DNA from 2 places in the Micrococcus porci genome. Region 2 is predicted to be linked to the other one. Evidence: predicted binding sites of a transcription regulator. Region 2 holds the regulator's gene; the other holds the start of a gene.
What was found. The regulator HrcA, encoded in region 2, represses chaperone genes, less so after heat shock. The targets are predictions, from matches to a motif close to TTNGCACTCGNNNNNNNCGAGTGCNAA.
Positions count from the first base shown of each region.

Region 1: a site for HrcA is predicted at 1,208-1,234, ahead of groL (chaperonin GroEL). Genes of this name have one in related genera too.

Region 1 covers NZ_CP083691.1:2,619,188-2,622,592, reverse strand. Annotated here, with positions in the region: gene KW076_RS12605 (LytR C-terminal domain-containing protein) at 1-1,045, shown strand, start outside; gene groL (chaperonin GroEL) at 1,367-2,998, shown strand; gene KW076_RS12345 (DUF4031 domain-containing protein) at 3,080-3,405, opposite strand, start outside.
Region 2 covers NZ_CP083691.1:1,662,448-1,665,852, reverse strand. Annotated here, with positions in the region: gene dnaJ (molecular chaperone DnaJ) at 1-837, opposite strand, end outside; gene hrcA (heat-inducible transcriptional repressor HrcA) at 863-1,876, opposite strand; gene KW076_RS07865 (DUF3097 family protein) at 2,038-2,895, shown strand; gene KW076_RS07860 (DUF4870 domain-containing protein) at 3,011-3,405, shown strand, end outside.

The sequences.
Region 1 (3,405 bases), 960 kb from region 2:
CCCCGCCGATCGCTTCGACGACGTCCCCGAGTACACCGACCAGTCCGGCGCACACCGTGAGTCGTTCGCCGCGGCCCCGGCCGCCGCCGGTGCCGCCGGCGCCACCGCCGCCGGTACCGAGGCGGCTGCCGGCGGCGGCATCCTGAAGTGGCTCCTGGCGGCCGCCGCCGCCGTCCTGCTCGTCGGCCTGTTCCTGGGCCTGGTGCTCCCGCGCCTGAACGGCGGGGACGACAAGCCCGTCGCCGGCGCCGCGTCGTCGTCCTCCTCCTCCGAGCCCGCCGCCGACGCCTCCTCGTCCTCGTCGGACGCGCCGAGCTCCGACGCCTCGTCCTCCGCCGGCCCCGACTCCGCCGCCCCGGCGGCCCCGTCGTCCGACGCGGGCGCCGAGTCCGCCGCGGCCCCCTCCTCCGACGCGGCCGTCGAGTCCCGCGCCGCCGCCGAGTCCTCCCAGGCTGCCGCGGAGTCCTCCCAGGCCGCCGCGGACGCGCAGCGCTCCCGCGACGACGCCGCCCGCGCCGCCTCCGAGTCCGCGCAGGCCGCGGCCGACGCCTCCTCCGCCGACGCCGCCGCCCGTGAGCGTGCCGCGTCCGAGTCGGCGCAGGCCGCCGCGGACGCCTCCCGCGCCGCCGAGGCGTCCCGTTCGGCCGAGGCCTCCCGCTCTGCGGAGGCGTCCCGGTCGGCGGAGGCGTCCCGTTCTGCGGAGGCGTCCCGGTCGGCGGAGGCGTCCCGTTCGGCCGCGGCCTCCCGGTCCGCTGCGGCCCAGGAGTCCGCGGATCGGGCCGTGAAGTCCACCCCGGTGAACGTCTACAACGCCACCCGCAGGAACGGCCTGGCCGCCTCCTACGCCGACCGTCTCACGGGCGCGGGCTACACCCGCGTCACCGCGGACAACTGGCCGGGCTTCCGCGTCACCTCGAACACGGTGATGTACAACGGCGCGGACAAGCGGGCGGCCGCCGAGGCCGTCGGCCGTGAGCTGGGCATGCCGGTGCAGCAGGTGCCGAACCTGCAGGTGCCGGGCATCGCCGTCGTCGTCGTGCGCTGACCCACGCAGGCGGCCGGTGCGCTGACGCGCGCAGGCCGTCCCGGGCCCCCGCCCGCGCTCCGGAAGGAGGCGCGGACGGGGGCCCTTTTCGCCCCCTGCGGAACGGCGTCGCAGGGCGCCCGCGGGCTTTGCACTCTCCGGTGGTGAGTGCTCATAATGGGGCTAGCACTCCCGCGGTGCGACTGCCAGCAGTACCCGGCCGGCGGCCGCCCGAGGTGGAGGACCTGCTCCATCGGTGAGGCCCCGGTCCGGGGCCGTCCGTCGCGGGCACCGCTGCGGGTCAGGCACGAATCGAAGCACCCGTCCAGAAAGGACTGCATCATGGCCAAGACCATCGCATTCGACGAAGAGGCCCGCCGTGGCCTGGAGAAGGGTCTGAACACCCTCGCCGACGCCGTCAAGGTGACCCTCGGCCCGCGCGGCCGCAACGTCGTCCTGGAGAAGAAGTGGGGCGCCCCCACCATCACCAACGACGGCGTCTCCATCGCCAAGGAGATCGAGCTCGAGGATCCGTACGAGAAGATCGGCGCGGAGCTCGTCAAGGAGGTCGCCAAGAAGACCGACGACGTGGCCGGCGACGGCACCACCACCGCCACCGTGCTGGCCCAGGCCCTGGTCCGCGAGGGCCTGCGCAACGTGGCCGCCGGCGCGGACCCGATCTCCCTGAAGCGCGGCATCGAGAAGGCCGTCGAGGCCGTCACCTCCGAGCTCCTCTCCGCCGCCCGCGAGATCGAGACCAAGGACCAGATCGCCGCCACCGCGTCGATCTCCGCCGCCGACGCCCAGATCGGCTCCCTCATCGCCGAGGCCCTGGACAAGGTCGGCAAGGAGGGCGTCATCACCGTCGAGGAGTCCAACACCTTCGGCCTGGAGCTCGAGCTCACCGAGGGCATGCGCTTCGACAAGGGCTACATCTCCGGCTACTTCGTGACCGACGCGGACCGCCAGGAGGCCGTCCTCGAGGATCCGTACATCCTGATCGTGAACTCCAAGATCTCCACCGTGAAGGACATGGTGGCGATCCTGGAGAAGGTCATGCAGTCCGGCAAGCCGCTGCTGATCATCGCCGAGGACGTCGAGGGCGAGGCCCTGGCCACCCTCGTGGTCAACAAGATCCGCGGCACCTTCAAGTCCGTGGCCGTGAAGGCCCCGGGCTTCGGCGACCGCCGCAAGGCCATGCTGGCCGACATCGCCATCCTCACCGGCGGCCAGGTCATCTCCTCCGAGGTGGGCCTGTCCCTGGAGAACGCCTCCCTCGACCTGCTGGGCACCGCCCGCAAGGTGGTCATCACCAAGGACGAGACCACCATCGTCGAGGGCGCCGGCGACGCCGACCAGATCGCCGGCCGCGTGGCCCAGATCCGCTCCGAGATCGCGAACACCGACTCGGACTACGACCGCGAGAAGCTGCAGGAGCGCCTCGCCAAGCTGGCCGGCGGCGTCGCCGTCATCAAGGCCGGCGCGGCCACCGAGGTGGAGCTCAAGGAGCGCAAGCACCGCATCGAGGACGCCGTGCGCAACGCGAAGGCGGCTGTGGAGGAGGGCATCGTCGCCGGCGGCGGCGTGGCCCTGATCCAGGCGGGCGCCAAGGCCTTCGAGGGCCTGCAGCTCGAGGGCGACGAGGCCACCGGCGCGAACATCGTGAAGGTCGCCATCGAGGCCCCGCTGAAGCAGATCGCCTTCAACGCCGGCCTGGAGCCGGGCGTGGTCGCCGACAAGGTGAAGTCCCTGGAGTCCGGCCACGGCCTGAACGCCGCCACCGGCGAGTACGTGGACCTCATGGCCGCGGGCATCAACGACCCGGTGAAGGTGACCCGCTCCGCGCTGCAGAACGCCGCGTCCATCGCGGGCCTGTTCCTCACCACGGAGGCCGTCGTGGCGGACAAGCCGGAGAAGGCCGCCGCAGGCGCCGAGGGCATGGACCCGATGGGCGGCATGGGCGGCATGATGTGACCACCCGCTGACGCCCAGCGTTTTCGCTGAGGAGAACGTCGCTACCATCCCGGTCTACCGGGACGGTAGCGACGTTTTCTTTCACGAAAGTGCTGGCCGGTGGGCGGCGAGCTCGCGCTCCAGGTTGGCGCGGGCGGGGTCCTCCCAGCGGGCGCGGCCGGCGGCGGTGGCGTAGAGCCGGTCCGCCCCCAGGAGCCCCTCCAGCACGGCGGCGCGGCCCGTCCGCCAGGCCTCGTCCGGGACGTGGGCGAAGTCGGCGCGCACCAGGTCGACGTAGGCCTCGTAGTCGTGCGGGGCGCGGCCCAGGACTTCGAGGTCGGCGTCGCAGAGGACGGCGCCCGCGGCGTCGTCCGGGGCGGGGCGGTGCTCGGCGGTGAGGCGCACCAGGCGGGCGGTCTCGGCGACGA
Region 2 (3,405 bases):
CGCGGCCATGGGCACGGTGACCGTGGTGGCCAGGTGGTCGCCCTCGCGGCGGAACACCTCGTCCGGGCGCACCTGGACCTCCACGTACAGGTCGCCGTTCGGGCCGCCGCCGGGGCCCGCCTCGCCGCGGCCGGCGAGATGGATGCGGGTGCCGTCGTCCACGCCGGCGGGGATGCGGATGGTGAGGGGCTGCTGCACGCGCACGCGGCCCTGGCCGGAGCACTCCGTGCAGGGGTGCGGGATGACGGTGCCGAAGCCGCGGCAGACCGGGCAGGTCTCCGCCGCCATGATGGTGCCCAGCATGGAGCGCACCGGGCGCTGGGTCATGCCCTGGCCCTGGCACGTCGAGCAGGTCTCCGGGTGGGTCCCCGGCTCGCAGCAGGTGCCGGAGCACCGCTCGCAGGTGACGGCCGTGTCCAGCTGGAGGGTGGCCTCGCCGCCGAACACCGCGTCCCGCAGCTCGATCCGCGCCGTGACGAGCGCGTCCTGGCCACGCCGGGCGCGGGGCATGGGGCCGCGCCCGCCGCCGGGGGTGCCCGCCGCGTTCATGAAGGTCTCGAAGATGTCCGCGAACCCGCCGAAGCCCGCGCCGCCGAACCCTCCGCCCCCGAAGCCTCCGGCGGTGCCGTTCTCGTTGCCGGTCTGGTCGTAGACGCGGCGCTTGTCCTCGTCGGAGAGCACCTCGTAGGCGTGGGAGATGCGCTTGAACTCCTCCGCGGCCTCCTCCGAGGGGTTCACGTCCGGGTGGTGCTGACGCGCGAGCTTGCGGTACGCACGCTTGATCTCCTCTGCGGACGCGTCGCGGCTGACGCCGAGCGTGGCGTAGTGGTCGGCCATGGGTCTTCCTCCGGTGGGGTCAGGTTCAGGTGGTCAGGATGCGGGACAGGTACCGGGCGATCGCGCGCACGGCGGCCATGGTCCCGGGGTAGTCCATGCGGGTGGGCCCGATGACGCCGACCTTGGCGACGGCGCCCGGGCCGTAGGCGGCGGCGACGACGGACGTGTCCGCCAGCGACGCCCCGTTCTCGGCGCCGATCCGGACGGAGACGCCGTGGGCGTCCTGCCCCATCTCGGTGAGCAGGCGCAGCAGCACGACCTGCTCCTCCAGCGCCTCGAGGATGGGGCCGATGGACGAGTGGAAGTCGTCCGTGCTGCGCGCCAGGTTGGCGGTGCCGGCGAGCACGATGCGGTCCTGCCGCTCGGCCTCGAGCAGACCGCGAACCGCCCCGACGACGTCGACCGCGGCCGCGCGTCGGGCCGGGGGCAGCCCCTCGAGCGGGGTGTCCAGGACGGCCGCCGCCTGCGCCGGTCCCAGGCCCTCGATGACGGGCAGCAGGACCGCGCGCAGGGCCGCGAGGTCCTCGTCCTGCACCGGCCGGGCCAGTGCCACCGTGCGCTGCTCGATCCGCCCCGTGGAGAGGATCAGCACCACGAGGACGCGCTCGGGGGTGAGCGCGACCAGGTCCAGATGGCGGACCGTGGAGCCGTCCTCGTGGGGGAACTGGACCACGGCCACCTGTCGGGTGAGCTGGGCGAGGAGCCGGACGGTGGCCTCCATCATGGACTCGGTGTCCGCCTCGGAGTCCAGCAGGGTGCGCACGGCGCGGCGCTCGGCCGCGGAGAGCGGCTTGACCTCGGAGATGCGGTCCACGAAGACCCGGTAGCCCTTGTCCGTGGGGACGCGTCCGGCGGAGGTGTGCGGGGCCACGATCAGCCCCTCCTCCTCGAGGGCCGCCATGTCGTTGCGCACCGTGGCGGAGGAGACGCCCAGGGCGTGGCGCTCGACGAGCGCCTTGGAGCCCACCGGCTCGCGCAGGGACACGTAGTCCTCCACGATCGCCTGCAGCACCTGGAGACGGCGGGGCTGCTCGGTCACGGTGCGCTCCTCTCCTCACGACGACGAGCGGGACCCCGGGCCCCGCGCTGGCACTCACCGGCGCCAAGTGCCAATGCTAGCCATCGGCGGGACGCGCCGCCCGGACCGCGCGCCCCGATTCCGCCTCCGGCGGAGCCGGGCACCTCGCTAGGGTGGCCCGCATGGACTGGAGCAGCTGGGGCCCGGGGGCCCACGAGGACCTCGCCCGCCCCGCCGGACGCACCGCCGGGGAGGCGCCCGCCACCCCGGGGACGGTGGTCGAGGACGTGGCCAGCGGATTCGTCGGGGCCGTGGTGCGCGTGGAGCGCTCCGGCGGCACCCACGTGGTCGTCCTCGAGGACCGACGGGGCGTCCGCCGCGGCTTCCCCCTCGGCCCGGGCTTCTGGGTCGACGGCTCCCCCGTCGTGCTCGTGCCCCCGCGGTCGGCCGCCCCGGCGGCCGCCGCCCGCACCGCCTCCGGCTCCCGGCGGGTCGAGGGCGCGCGCGCCCGGACCGCCCGCGCGTCGCGGATCTGGGTGGAGGGCGTGCACGACGCCGAGCTCGTGGAGAAGGTCTGGGGCGAGGACCTGCGCCTCGAGGGGATCGTGGTGGAACCCCTCCACGGCGTCGACGACCTCCCCGGGGCGATCCGCGACTTCGCCCCCGGCCCGGGCCGCCGCCTCGGGATCCTCGTCGACCACCTCGTCGCCGGCTCGAAGGAGGAGCGCCTCGCCGCCGAGGCCATGGCCGTGCCCGGCGCCGCCGGCAACGTCCTGATCCTGGGCCACCCGTACGTGGACGTGTGGCAGGTCATCAAGCCCGCCGTGCTCGGCATCGACGCCTGGCCGGTGGTGCCCCGCGGCCAGGACTGGAAGACCGGCGTCCTCCGCGGCCTCGGCTGGCCCGCGGGCACCAAAGAGGCCACGGGCCTGGGCTGGAAGCGGCTGCTCTCCCACGTGCGGACCTACGCCGATCTCGAGCCCGCCCTGCTGGGCCGGGTGGAGGAGCTGATCGACTTCCTCACCGCCCCGGGGGCCTGACCCGCCGGCCCCGGCGGGGCCGCCACCCCGTCTCCACCCCCTGCGTCTACACTGGGGCAGGCCCCGCCCCGGACGACGCCCGCGGCACCGGGCGGCAGGACGACAGAGGAGCACCGTGGCCACCACCCCCAGCACCACCCCCGCCGGCGAGACCGCGACCCCGCGCCGCGCCGCGGGCGGGAGCGCGGCCCACGAGGCCCCCGCCTGGCTGCGCGACGCCGCCGGCGGCCGCGCGCCCCTCACCGCCAAGCAGGACCGCGATCGCGCAGCCCTGTCCCACCTCAGCCTCGCGTGCGGCCTGCCCGGCCCCCTGGTGATGTGGCTGCTCTACCGGGACCGCGGCCCGTTCACGGCTCAGGAGTCCCGCGAGGCCCTGAACTTCTCCCTCGCGCCCACCCTGCTGATCGTCCTGCTGTTCCTGCTCGGCGGCGTGCCGCTGCTCGGCGGGCTGCTCGCGATCCTCGGCGCCCTGCTGTGGATCGCGCTGGCCCTCTACGGCGTCATGGGCGC